2 linked regions of the Flammeovirga agarivorans genome follow. The protein of the gene in region 2 binds, or shares a complex with, the protein of the main gene of each other region. Links are inferred from orthologs where the notes say so. Each region holds a gene or a part of one and is shown on either strand. Other genes may lie near its edges.

Region 1 (6,459 bases), on a different replicon or contig from region 2:
ACAGCATCTTCTAACAGTTTTCCTTGACGATCTAAGCAAACTACTTTACAACCTGTACGGAAACCTGGGTCTAATGCCAGTACTCTTTTTTGTCCTAATGGAGCTGCTAATAATAACTGACGTAAGTTTTCAGCAAAAACACCAATAGCTTCTTCATCAGCATTTTTCTTTGACGCTAAACGAGATTCTGTTTCCATTGATGGCTTCAGAAGTCTTTTATAAGCATCTTTTACTGCTAATTGAATTTGATCTGCTGATGGAGTTCTCTGATCTACATGTAGATCTTCTAATAAGAATAATGCATCTTCTTCTTCTGGTGAACAATCTAAAGAGATAATCATCTCTTTTTCTGCTCTTCTCATTGCTAAAACTCTATGTGATGGAGCTTTCTCAACATTTTCTGTCCAGTCGAAGTAATCTTTATATTTTGCACCTTCATTTTCTTTACCAGGAATTACTTTTGCTTTGAAGCTACCTTTTTTCATAAATAGCTTACGCATTTCTGCTCTAGTTTCCTGGTCTTCATTCAGACGTTCTGCAATAATATCTCTTGCCCCAGCTAAAGCTTTTTCTACATCTGTAACGTCTTTTTCTGGATCGATGTATTTTTTTGCTTCTTCAACAATATCTGTAGATAAGTCTGGTGAAGCAATAGTATCTGCTAAAGGTTCTAATCCTCTTTCTTTTGCGATACTCGCTCTAGTCTTACGTTTTGGTTTGTAAGGAAGGTACAAGTCTTCTAGCACTGACATTGTTTCAGTAGCAAGAATTTTATTTTTTAAAGCATCTGTTAGTTTGCCTTGATCTTCAATACTTTTTAGAATACTCTCTTTACGTTTTTCGAGTTCTCTAAGTTGTTGGGCTTTATCTCGGATTTCTGCTACCTGCACTTCGTCCAAACTTCCCGTTACCTCTTTTCTATATCGAGAGATAAATGGAACTGTAGCTCCATCATCTAACAATTCAAGTGTCGCAGACACTTGCTTCTCTGAAATGCTCAGCAGTTGAGCGATTTTTTGTGTGATATTCACCATGGTATACCGCGCTATCCAAAGGTTTTCAAAACAACTTTCTAAAAGTAGAAAGCTACGCTAAATCAATCAAATTTAGCTTATTTACAAACTACGAAAGTAAGGTTTTTCTTATGAAGAATGAAACAATATTAAAGAAGAATTTGAAGAAAAAACGTTAAGAAGAATAGGGGAGTTGGTAATAAAAAATAAATGCTTGAAACTGATGATGTAGAGGAGTAATTACAATTTCTTTCAAAGTGGTTATTTCTTATACATAAAAAAAGTCCTTACTCCATTGCTGAAGTAAGGACTCTTATATTTTAATCGCTTTAGGCGATGTGAATTCTAGTTTTCACCCGGGTTGATCATTGCACAACGGAAACCGATAGTTGCTGTTGCTGAATCTTGATCTAAGAAACGACGAGTACCTGCTGCCATCCAGTAAGCAACGTCTTTCCATGAACCACCTTTGTATACACGGATAGAGTTCGAGATGAACGTATTGTACTGACGTACATAACCGTATGATTGGTAGTTGTAACCGTGTTCAGGACCATCTAAGTAGTCATTCTTACGAACTGGGTTTAAATCATCCATATCAGAGTATGAAAGTGGACGGTAGATATCTTCAACCCATTCTGAAACGTTACCAGCCATGTTGTATAAGCCGAAATCGTTTGGAGGGTTGTCATAGATCCATGAAGTAATCATCGCACCGTCATTCAACTTACCACCGATACCAGCGTAGTCACCACGACCACGTTTGAAGTTTGCCATCATATCACCCATGTGCTCACCGTAAGGGTTACGAACTGAGTGACCTGACCAAGGATAGATACGACGCTCAGAGTAGTTTTCGTCGATATCTTGTAAACCAATCAAAGCTTGTGATGCATAATCCCATTCTGCTTCAGTAGGAAGACGGAATGCTGGTAATACCACACCTGATTCTAATGGAATTGGTTCACCGTTTTCTGCAGCTTCTGCTTCTTCATCAGTACCATTGTTAATTGCTAAGTTCTTATTAACAACGTTTGTACGCCATGCACAGAAGTTTTGAGCTTGAGTCCATGTAATACCTACTACTGGGTGGAAACGGAAACCAGGGTAACGTAAGTAGTGATCTACATACTGATCGTTAAATGCTAGTTGCTCTGCCCATACTGTTGTATCTGGAAGTGCCTCTTCATAAGATACACCTGATACTGATGAGTCAGTACTTACATAATGTAAATATTCTAACCAGTGAACGTTTGCTACTTCTGTTTCATCCATCCAGAACGATGCTACTGATACAGTTCTTTCTACATTATCACGAGATTTCATTAAGTCCTCTTCGTATGAACCTAATACGAAACGTCCACCCTCAATGTAACGCATGTTTGGTACTTCTGGCATACCGTTGTATTGGCGTACAGAGAAAGTATTGTCATCCTTTCCGTTATACTCTAAACCAGTCATTGTACTATAGCCTCCTGGATTGTTAGCGTCAGGTTTTGAACTTTTTGCACATCCTGATACTACAAGTGCAGATATCAATGCAGAAGCCAAATAAAGAAGATTCCTTTTGCTCATGATATTCAGATCTCTATTTTTTAAATACACAGTTAAGTGTAAAGTAATTTCAAAAAAAGCGTTTCCTCACCGTCGTGAAACGTCATCCAAAAACAATTATCCAATAATTGTACCCAAAAAGTAAAAGTGTGAATATTTTTAAAAATAAAGTCCTTATTTCTCTAGAATATGTAATACTTCTAACGCCCTATTTATGTCTGTAACTTCTTCTATATTAAGTATTAAACGCTTTTTTGTCTCCTTTATCTGACAAATTTTTGGATGTGATTGGACATACATCAAAATTTTACCAAATTCTTCAGATTGATAATAAGATGCCTGCGTATGCTCTAATAAATAGGCTTTTAGCATATCATTTTTAAGAATAAGCTTCTCAATTCCCAACTTTTGTGACACCCATCTCATTCTTACGGTTTTTAATAGATCCACTACAGGCTGTGGCATGGGGCCAAATCGATCTTGTAAGTCTTTGGAGAATTTTTCAATCTCTTTTTCATTCTTGAGTTTATCTGCTCTCATATATAGGTTTAATCTTTCAGAGATGCTAGATACATAAGAATCAGGAATTAAGATCTCAAAGTCGGTTTCAATGACAGTATTTACACTAACAGTTTGTGCTTGGAGCTCTTCTTTAAATAGGTCAGCAAATTCTGTTTGTTTGATTTCTTGAACCGCCTCTTCCAGGATGTGATTAAAAGTGTCGAAACCTAAATCATTAATAAAACCAGATTGTTCCCCTCCTAATAAATCTCCTGCTCCTCGAATGTCGAGGTCTCTCATAGCTACTTTAAATCCATCACCTAAATCAGAGAATTCTTCTAAAGTAGATAATCTTTTACGAGCATCAGAAGACAGTCCGATAGTTGGTGGGGTTAATAAATAGCAGTAAGCTTTTTTATTGGAACGTCCCACTCGGCCTCTCATTTGGTGCAAGTCGGATAAACCAAACATATGTGCTTGGTTAACGATGATAGTATTTGCATTCGGAATATCTAAGCCTGATTCAATAATATTAGTAGAAACCAATACATCATATTCTCCTTGAATAAAGCGTAACATTACTTTCTCTAATGTAGGACCATCCATTTGTCCGTGTGCATAAGTAACCCTTGCATCAGGTACTAGTCGCATAATATTATTAGCAAAGTGTTCGATGTCTGCTACTCTATTATGTACAAAAAAGGCTTGGCCGCCTCTCATTAATTCATGATGTACAGCATCTCTAATTACCTCATCGCTAAATGTAGAAATTTTTGTAGTGACCGGTTGCCTGTTTGGTGGTGGTGTTTCGATTACGGATAAATCACGAGCGCCCAATAATGAGAAGTGAAGTGTTCTTGGGATAGGAGTGGCTGTCAGTGTTAGTGCATCTACATTTATCCTCATTTCTTTGAGCTTCTCTTTTGTTTTTACACCAAATTTTTGTTCTTCATCGATGATCATCAAACCTAAGTCTTTAAACTCGACATCCTTACTAGTGATTCGATGTGTCCCGATGAGAATATCAACCTTTCCTTCTTTTACCTTCTTCAGTGTTTCTTTGATTTGCTTCGTTGTTCTAAAGCGGTTGATATAATCGATATTACAAGGCAAATCTTGCATTCTCGCAATGAATGTTTTGTAGTGCTGCATAGCAAGAATGGTGGTAGGAACTAAAATAGCTACTTGTTTACTATCACAAACAGCTTTGAAAGCTGCCCTTACTGCTACTTCAGTTTTACCAAAACCAACATCACCACAAACTAATCGATCCATTGGATATGGCTTTTCCATATCTTCTTTGACTTCTTGTGTCGCTTTTGCTTGGTCTGGTGTATCCTCGTAGATAAAAGAAGATTCTAGTTCTGCCTGTAAGTACCCGTCTTTATCAAATTGATAACCTTGGGATTCTCTTCGTTTTGCATATAAAGAGATTAATTCAGAGGCAATATCTTTAACTCTTTTCTTGGCTCTTTTCTTTTTATTCTCCCACTCTGGAGATCCTAATTTACTAACCGTTGGTTGTCTACCTTCTTGTCCAGAATATTTTGATATTTTATGGAGTGAATGTAAACTGAGGTAAAGTAAATCATTGTCTCTATACACCAAACGAATGCTTTCTTGTTCTCTGCCATTGACTTCCGTTTTTTCCATCCCTGCAAATCGACCCACTCCATGGTCCATGTGTACTACAAAGTCGCCCGCTTTTAGTTCTCTCAACTCTTTAAGCGTCATGGACTTCGATTTGGAGTATTTCTTTTTCGATTTAGCAGCATGGAATCGTTCGAAAATCTGATGATCTGTGAACAGAGCAATATCCATTTGGTTGTCGATAAATCCACCTCTTAAACTTAAGTTTAATTCTTGTACGAATAAATCTGGCTTGATCTCTTCAAAGATGGTTTGCAAGCGTTCTAATTGCTTCGGTAGGTCTGAGGCAATGATATTACGCGTTCCTGCTAACTGTTGTTTTTCTAAAGTTTCTCCAAGTAGATGGAAATTTTTATTGAAAGAAGGCTGTGGTTTAGTATCAAAAGTGATGGTTTGGGCAGAACGTAAGCCTTTTCTATTACCGAAAAGAACTCTGTTTATATTGCTAAGCCTTTTTGTGAAATCTTTTTTCGTTTCAAATATTTCTTCTGGAGAGTTGATAACTTGTGTACCATCACTCATGCTTAATATATCCTCGAAAGTTTCTGTGGCTTTCTCAAAATATTGATCAATGGTATCTACAAGTAACTCGTAGTCTTTGATCCACATTGTAGAAGTAGGAAGAAATTCTAATAATGATTCCCTTACTTCTTGCAATAATTTATTGTGGACGTTGGGAACAATTGGTGCATGATCCTTTTCCCCTTGAGAAAGCTGTGTGATGGGATCGAATGTTCTAATACTTTCAATTTCATCACCGAACAATTCTATTCTAAATGGCAGTTCATTGGCATAAGAAAAAATATCGATGATACCTCCTCTAATAGCAAACTGTCCTGCTTCGTAAACAAAATCAGAAGGTTCAAACCCATACTCTATGAGGAGCTCTCTAATAAAACTTTGGTCGATGTCTTCACCTACTCTTGCGACATAAGTGTTTTCAACTAAAGATTTTTTATTGATTACTTTTTCGGTTAAAGCTGCAGGGTGAGTCACTAAAATTGCTCCCTTGTTTTTTACTTCATTTAGAGCACTGAGTGTTTCAGCTCTTAGTAATACATTGGCGTTTTCTACAACAGTAAATTCAAAAGGTTTTTTGTAAGAAGAAGGAAAGTAAAAAATATCTTCTTTTGGTAGTAAGTTTTGTAGATCGTTGAGGAAATAAATGGCTTCCTCTGCATCATGCATCACAAAAACATGACATCCTTTCAATTCGTTATAAGTTGATGCCGCAATAATAGCATCCAAACTTCCTGCTAAACCTTTTAGGTATGTTGCATAAGGTTTATCTTCTTTTAATTGATTAATGAGTAATGCGGTATTGCTATCGTTTTTATAAGCTTTGATTAAGTCTTTTAACTCAATCTGACGAATGTGGTGTGACTCTGCCATGAATAACTTTTGATCTGTTGTATACACTATAAGTGTAATGACAAAAATAGGAGAGTTGTTTTAGTTTTAATATCATTTTCTGAATTCTTTTTTTTTACCTTTGAAAGCTTAAACAGGAAATAGAAATTTTCAAATTATTATGCTTCAAAATATAAAATCACAAAACATTTTCGGGGTAACCTTATATCGATTCATACTTATTATGCTCTTGTATACTTTAAGCAGAGCAATCTTTTACCTTTTTAATACTTCTTATTTTCCTGGAGCAGATCTTTTTGAATTATTCTTAGGCGGATTAAAGTTTGATTTGCCTGCAGTTATCTATACGAATGGAGTTTTTATTTTGATG
Region 2 (8,362 bases):
GAATGGATCTTTTTCCGGAGGAGTAACTGTGCCTATAAACTGGGGCCCTTCTTTTAATTTACTTTTATTGATTAGCGTACCAAATGCTTTAGTATAGCTATCTATGTCCATATTTAAAGATGGGAAGACGGCTATGTTAGTACCATTTCGTATTGCATTCATAATTACTTCTTGTAATGACTCATGAATCACTTGGACATCATCTAACACTAATAAATCTGCTCCATTTGTAGCTGAATAGTCAATGGAGTTTGATTTAAATGTAGTCGCATTTAAAAACGATTCGCTTTTAAATACGGTAGAAAGATAATTTCTAGGATTGTCCGAGATGATTGCAATATTGATATTCGGTGATACATTAAGTACAAAATGATGTTCGTTGTCAAAATCTACAGGGTAATCAGAAATATTTACCCTACATCTTTTTGTTCCAGCATCACTAATAGCAAAGGCCATTTCAACAATCTGAGTATCGCCTCTTTTTAAATTGATGGTGGTATTAGAAGACTGAACATCCTCTACAAATAGAGTTACTTCTCGGTCTTTTACATCTTCGAGTCCTAAATTAGATATTTGTACAAAGAGTTTATTGTTCTCTTTCTCTTTAATAAAAGGTTTGTCTAACCATACAGAATCAATTCTTAAATTCTCTACTTTATCAGCCATCAATGGTATAAGATGGTAAGTTGTAGAAGAATCAAAGTTGATGTTTTCTAAAGTTCCTACTGTAGATTTTTGAAAATCTGAGATCCAAAATACTTGTTTCCCAACAATCATTTTTTCTCTGATAAAGGCATCCTGCTCAATTTGGTCTACATCACTTAGACTTCTGGTGAAGTTGGAATAAGATAATCCTATGATTTCTTCTTCAGATCGTTCTTGGTTCATAAAGTACCTAGAACTACCAGTAAACCGATTATCAAGTACTTGGTACGAATAGCCGACAGGAAAAACTGTAGGTATTTTACGCCCAATATCTTTTGCAGCATCAAATAGAGTTTTTCCGTTTCTCTCACTTTGCATACTGTAAGAATTGTCGATGTAGATACTGGCTTTACCGGAATCATTTTTTAATAAAGTATTACCATTTTCTTTAGGTAGGTATGGACGGGCAAATGCGATGATAGCTAAAAGTATAAATAACATACGAGCTAACATCACTAAGATCTTTTTTAAACGATCTTGTGCATTGGACATTTCCTTTACGGTATGTAGAAAGGCTACATTTGTAAACTTAATCTCAGAGGACCTTTGGAAATTAAAAAGATGTATTATCAGAGGCACTGCAACAAGTGGTAGTGCATATAAAAACATTGGGTTGACGAAGTTCATAGAGTAATCTAGAGGTTGCTACGTTTTTACCTATCTAAGTTCAACAATTTTATTAAAAAGATACTAGTAAGATACAATGAAAGAATAGGACTTTTTACACTTTCGATGATTTAATTATATTTGCAGCGGTGAAATTTCATGTTTGAAGATATTTGAGAACTTTTTGATGGATATATCTTCAATTGTCGAGTTCATCAAAAATGGATTCATATAAATAAACGGTAATAAATAAAGTGAAAAAATTATTATTAGCTGTTGGTTTAATTGCGACTATGTTTGCTTGCCAACAACCACAACAACAAGCAGCTCCAGCTTCTGGTTCAACAACTAAAATCGCTTACATCAACAACGATACTTTATCAGTTTACTATAAGTTCGGTGAGGATAGCTACAAAGAATTCCAGGCTAAAGTTGAAAAGTCTCAAAAGCAATTGCAATCAAGAGCAATGAAATTGCAAAAAGAAGCTGAAAGCTTCGAAAAAAGAGCTAGAGCTGGTTTAATGTCACAAAATGACATTCGTAAGAAGCAAGAATCTTTAGCGATCAAGCAACAAGAGATTCAAATTGCTCAACAATCACAAGCACAAGGTTTAGCCGCTGAGGAGCAAGCTATTCAAGCAGAGGTTAGAAAAAGAGTAAAAGAATTTTTAGATCAATATTCTGCAGATAAAAACTATAGTATTGTTCTTGGTTATAGCGATGGTGTTACGTCAACAGTAATTTGGTCAACTCCAAATGTTGAAGACATCACTCAAGATGTAATCGACGGTTTGAACAAAATCTACGAGGAAGAGTTAACTTCTCAATCATCTGAAGAAAAAGGATCTTCGAAGTAATTTTACTTCATTAAGATATTAGAAGTCCACAATACGATTGATGTGTTGTGGATTTTTTTTTGTTTCACGAACTTTGGGCCATCAATAAATAAGAGAGTAATCAATTACTTTCTTTAAAAATTATACTTATGAGTGATAAAAAAGCGACTTTCTTTGAAGGGTTTAAGGACCCTTTTGATATGATCAACAAACTTCGAATTGTATTTTACGGTATGGCAAGTATTTCTGTACCTTTTGCATTGGTTTGGTATCTACAAAATAAAGAAGCAGGAAATATTGACCCTTTTTTACCAGCTTTTGGTAATACTGTAATAGGCGGGGTAACTGCAGTTATATTATTAGTAGCGATTGCTGTTTATTCAAAATATAACAAGCAACTAAAAGAAATTAGAAAAGAGCCTTCATTACCGTATCGTTTGAGTTTATTGTTAAGAGCTCAGTTTTATAAATTTATACCATTAGCCATTTCACCAATTGTAGTAGCAATATTATATAGATTGACATTGGAGCCGCTTTTATTTGGTGTTTATATTCTATCTATGGTTTTATTTGCAATGAGTAACCCGTCAGTGCATAACGTTATATCTGACTTAAGATTGAATAAAAATGATAAAGAAGTGATGTTAAATAACATTCCTTTTGATCAAACAGATATGAAGTTATAGGGTAAAATTATAACAAAGTAAAAAAGGTCTGTCAATTATTAATATTGACAGACCTTTTTCTTTAGTAGGAATGATAATTGAATTGGTTGGTATTTCAAAAGTAGAGCAAATATTTTAATAATGCAAATAAATGCTAGCAAAATCCAATAAATCAATAGTATATTTGCCAATTCAGTAAAAAAAACGAATAATCATTCATTTATCTTATGAATTTTTCATTTCATCTTTAAGAAATTTGGCAGTATAACTTTTTTTACTTTTTACTACTTGTTCTGGAGTACCTTCCACTACAATCGTACCACCACTTTTGCCACCTTCAGGTCCAAGATCGATGATATGATCAGCCACTTTGATAACATCTAAGTTGTGTTCAATAACAAGGACAGTATTGCCTTTATCTACTAACTTATGAAGTACATTCAATAGGTGTTGTATATCTTCAAAATGTAAACCTGTTGTTGGTTCATCAAGAATATAGAAAGTTTTACCTGTGTCCTTTTTAGACAGCTCAGTAGCAAGTTTTACTCTTTGTGCTTCACCACCAGATAACGTAGTTGCATGTTGTCCTAAAGTGATATATCCAAGACCTACCTGCTCTAGAGCAGTGAGCTTTCTTAAAATTTTAGGGTGCGCAGCAAAGAATTCCATGCCTTGTGATACCGTCATGTTGAGAACATCAGAAATAGACTTTCCTTTGTATCTAATTTCTAGTGTTTCTCTATTGTAGCGTTTTCCTTTACAGTCTTCGCAATCTACATATACATCAGGAAGGAAATCCATCTCAATGAGTTTCTTACCACCACCTTGGCAAGTTTCACAACGACCACCTTTAACGTTAAAGGAGAACCTACCAGGCTTATAGCCTCTTATCTTAGATTCAGGCAAGTTGGTAAACAAGGCTCTGATCTCTGTAAACATATCAGTATATGTGGCAGGGTTGGACCTAGGTGTTCTACCAATTGGAGATTGATCTACTTCAATCACCTTATCGACAAATTCTAAACCGGTAATCTCTTTATATTCTTTAGGAGCCTTTTTAGATTTATATATTTTCTGATTTAAAATTGGATATAAAGTATCATGAATTAAGGTTGATTTACCAGATCCGGAAACTCCTGTTACCACTATCATCTTACCCAATGGGAAGTCTACAGAAACATTTTTAAGGTTGTTACCATTGGCCCCTTTGAGAGATATAGTATTACCATTTCCTGCTCTTCTTTCTTTTGGAACTTCAATATTAAGTTTTTCACTTAGGAAATCGGCAGTTGTTGATTTTTGTTTTAAAAACTGTTTTGGTGTACCTGCAGCAACTACATTTCCACCGTACATTCCGGCTCTTGGTCCGATATCGAGAATATAATCAGATGCTAACATCATGTCTTTGTCGTGTTCAACAACAATGACAGAGTTCCCTAAGTCTCTTAAATCTTGAAGAGCTTTTATTAATTTTACATTGTCTCTTTGATGTAATCCAATACTAGGTTCATCAAGAATATATAAAACACCCACGAGTTGAGTGCCAATTTGTGTTGCTAACCTGATACGTTGGGCTTCCCCTCCTGATAACGTCTTTAATGAACGATTTAATGTAAGATAATCTAGTCCTACATCAATCAGGAAGCCAGTTCTTTTGCGTAATTCTTTTAGGATTTCACTACCAATCGTTTTTTGTCTTTCAGTCAGTTGATCGTCTACATTACTGATCCATTCTCCGAATGAATTAATATCCATTTCGGCTAATTCTGCAATATTTTTATCTGCAATTTTGAAATGTAGCGACTCTTTTCTTAGACGAGCACCGTTACAAGAAGGGCATTTTTTGATGATAGTAAATTCTTCAGCCCAGTTCTTTACTTTTTCAGAGCTACTTTTTGCATGTCTTTTTAAGAAGGGAATAACACCTTCAAACTGCGTAATCCATGCTTTATCGTACTTAGAATCTTTTGCACTTAGTACTTCAATTTCTTCATCTGAACCATGTAGAACGACCTCAATAGCTTCATCGCTTAAATCTTTAATTGGCGTAGAAAGTGAAAAACCTCTTTGTTTGAGGTGCTGCTCTATCATCTTAAAGATATAGATATCACGATATTCACCTAGAGGTACAATACCTCCTGCAGATATACTTTTAGTATCATCTGGAATGACAGCTTCTTTTGTGATTTCTTCAATTTCGCCAAGACCATTACATGTTTTACATGCTCCATAAGGAGAGTTGAAAGAAAACATGTTTGGAGCAGGTTCATCATAAGAGATACCTGATTTCGGGTCCATTAAGAACTTTGAGAAGTATTTTACTTGTTCTTTTTGAGGAGCATCAGGGAAATAGCAAAGGATGATTCCTTTACCCTCTTTCATGGCTGTCTTTACCGATTGAGCAATTCTAAATTTGTCCTTTTCATCTACCTTAACTCGGTCAATAACTACTTCTATATCATGAGTTTTATAGCGGTCTACTTGCATTTTTGGTACAAGATCCTGGATCTCGCCATCAATTCTTACTTTGCTGTAGCCTTGTTTTCTAAGTTGAACAAACAGCTCTCTATAATGTCCTTTACGACCTTTGATAACAGGAGCTAAGATCACCATTTTATGACCGTCAAAATGACTCATTAACCACTCAATGATTTGATCTTCAGTTTGCTTGATCATCTTTTCCCCTGTAACATAAGAAAATGCTTCTGCTGTTCTTGCATAGAGAAGACGTAAGAAATCGTAGATCTCAGTGGTAGTTCCTACTGTAGATCTAGGGTTTCTAGAAGTGGTTTTCTGTTCAATAGAAATAACAGGACTTAGACCTTCAATTTTATCAACATCAGGACGTTCCATATTTCCAATAAAAGAACGGGCATAGGCAGAGAAACTTTCCATGTACCTTCTTTGTCCTTCGGCATAAATGGTATCAAAGGCCAAGGATGATTTTCCACTACCAGAAACTCCTGTAATTACAACAAGGCTGTTTCTTGGAAACTTTAAATCAAAGTTTTTCAGGTTATTTTCTCTTGCACCATAAATGGCGATTTCTTCTTCTACGTAAGCTTCTGAATGCTGCTTCAAGGTGGTAGGTATGATGATGAAATTACAAATTTATTAAGCTCTTAGAATAGCTTACTTCAAAATAGTAGAAATTGTTTTGTTTGATCAACAATTCTAGGCTTTACTTTAATTTTTTTGAGAATTAGGAGAATTGTTTCTTCATTTTATACTCATCCAACCCTTCTCCAAAACCATCTTTTATTATTTCGTAGGTTTTAAAGCCATATCTATTGAATAACTTTTCCATAAGCTGGGTAGTATTGATATTAATATCTAGCCCTTTACCTTCTGCCAGTATTTTATTTTCAATCTCTTTATAAAAAGTATCTGAAACCGAAAGTAGTTGTGCCGCTCCAATACTTTTACTTTCAAACATAACCCATGGAATACCATGGTGATCTTCTTTGGTATAATAACCGCCGCACCCGATAATACTACCGTTTTCATTTTCAACTACATAGTAATTTTCATCAGTGTAATTGTCAAGAAAGTCAATTAAATACTCTTCATCGTTAGGGTCAAAGTACTTTGGGCAGTTAGAATGAAAAATTTCTATAAGTCTTTCTTTATTAGATGGATGGTAGGTTTTAATCTGCATGGTTGTAATTGATTTCGATTACTAATTCTGGTTCATTATAAAATAAAAAATAGGCACAAGCGAATTTGTATCAATAAAAAATGATAAAACACTTCTTAATATTTTGAGTAAATGATGAATATCACGCTCAAATTCATACATTTGTATCACTTTCAAGTAAACGGTTCCATCACATACGACCGCATACTAAATAAGAATATTCACATATCATAAAAATTACATCATGGCAAAAGGATTTTTCAGCGTACCTAAGGCTGTAAACGAACCTATCAAAAGCTATGCGCCGGGTACTCCTGAGCGTGAAGCACTACAAGCTACAATTAATGAGATGTCAACGCAAAAGATTGACATTCCAATGTACATTGGCTCTGAGGAAGTTCGTACTAACAATTTAGGTACATGTGTATCTCCTCACGATCACCAAAATGTAGTAGGTGAGTATCACAAAGGTGATAAAGACCATGTGACTCAGGCAATCAACGCTGCTTTAGGCGCTAGAGAAGCTTGGGCTGAAATGTCTTGGGAACACCGTGCATCAATTTTCTTAAAGGCTGCTGATTTATTAGCGGGTCCTTACAGAGCAAAAATTAATGCTGCTACAGTAATCGGACAATCTAAAACTGCACATCAAGCAGAGATTGATTCAGCATGTGAATTGATCGACTTCTTAAGATTCAATGTAAAATTCATGACAGAGATCTATCAGGATCAACCTGAATCAGCTCCTGGCATGTGGAATAGATCAGAATACCGTCCTTTAGAAGGATTTATCTTTGCTTTAACTCCTTTCAACTTTACAGCCATTGCAGGTAACTTACCAACAGCTCCAGCAATGATGGGTAATACAATCGTTTGGAAACCTTCACACGATCAAATTTACTCTGCCAATGTATTGATGGAAGTATTTAAAGAAGCAGGTGTACCTGACGGTGTTATCAACTTAGTTTATGTTTCTGGCCCAGACGCTGGTGACGTAATCTTTAATCACCCTGATTTTGCAGGTCTTCACTTTACAGGTTCTACAGGTGTATTCCAAGATCTTTGGGCTACTATCGGTAACAACATTGAGAAGTACAAGACTTACCCGCGTATCGTAGGTGAAACAGGTGGTAAAGACTTTATCTTGGCTCACAAATCTGCTACACCAAAAGGTTTAGCAACAGCGATTACTCGTGGTGCATTTGAATTCCAAGGTCAAAAATGTTCTGCAGCATCTCGTGTATATGTTCCTAATAACATTTGGGATGAAGTAAAAGGATATATCATTGATGATGCTAATGATATCATCAAAAACCATATGGGTACTCCACACGATTTCAAAAACTTCTTCACAGCTGTGATCAACGAAAGATCTTTTGATAAGTGTGCAGGTTATATCGAGAGAGCAAAAGAATCTGACATGTGTGAAATTATCGCAGGTGGTGGATATGACAAGTCGAAAGGTTTCTTCGTAGAGCCAACGATTATCGTTACTAAAGACCCTAACTACGAGTCTATGGTAGAGGAAATCTTTGGACCAATCGTTACAATCTATGTTTACGATGCGGAGTATTTCGATGAGGCAATTTACTTAGTAGATAATACTTCTACTTATGCTCTTACAGGTGCTATTTTCTCACAAGATCGTTATGCGATTGAGTATGCAACGAGAAAATTAGTGAATGCTGCAGGTAACTTCTACATCAATGACAAGCCTACAGGTGCTGTTGTTGGTCAACAACCTTTTGGCGGTTCTAGAGCATCAGGTACAAATGATAAAGCAGGTTCTGCTATTAACTTAATGCGTTGGACAACTCCAAGAACATTAAAAGAAACATTTGTTCCTCCAACAGATTACAAGTATCCATTTATGGGATAATTAAATAAACAATAATTAAAAGTTAGGAATAGCC

What was found. Proteins that work in one complex are often made in the same cells at the same time.
Region 1: the proteins of uvrA (region 2) and mfd are in contact, whole or in part, in a crystal structure (PDB 4DFC), measured with the Escherichia coli proteins. The link is inferred for Flammeovirga agarivorans from one-to-one orthologs.

What each region holds. Positions count from the first base shown.
Region 1 is NZ_JABAIL010000002.1:915,158-921,616, reverse strand. Bases 2,542-6,459 are described here. They hold mfd (transcription-repair coupling factor), read right to left. Parts: upstream 6,111-6,459; coding sequence 2,742-6,110; downstream 2,542-2,741. Other genes in these bases: HGP29_RS08470 (LTA synthase family protein), read left to right, coding at 6,313-6,459; gldJ (gliding motility lipoprotein GldJ), read right to left, coding at 2,542-2,588. In the rest of the region: HGP29_RS08485 (Tex family protein), read right to left, coding at 1-1,034; more of gldJ, read right to left, coding at 1,359-2,541. UniProt on the Escherichia coli protein: Couples transcription and DNA repair by recognizing RNA polymerase (RNAP) stalled at DNA lesions. Mediates ATP-dependent release of RNAP and its truncated transcript from the DNA, and recruitment of nucleotide excision repair machinery to the damaged site.
Region 2 is NZ_JABAIL010000005.1:445,124-453,485, forward strand. What follows is about bases 2,838-6,203. They hold uvrA (excinuclease ABC subunit UvrA), read right to left. Parts: upstream 5,894-6,203; coding sequence 3,038-5,893; downstream 2,838-3,037. Other genes in these bases: HGP29_RS17980 (GNAT family N-acetyltransferase), read right to left, coding at 6,015-6,203. Also shown: HGP29_RS17960 (BatA domain-containing protein), read right to left, coding at 1-1,332; HGP29_RS17965 (OmpH family outer membrane protein), read left to right, coding at 1,566-2,168; HGP29_RS17970 (hypothetical protein), read left to right, coding at 2,297-2,833; more of HGP29_RS17980, read right to left, coding at 6,204-6,470; pruA (L-glutamate gamma-semialdehyde dehydrogenase), read left to right, coding at 6,694-8,328. UniProt on the Escherichia coli protein: The UvrABC repair system catalyzes the recognition and processing of DNA lesions. UvrA is an ATPase and a DNA-binding protein. A damage recognition complex composed of 2 UvrA and 2 UvrB subunits scans DNA for abnormalities.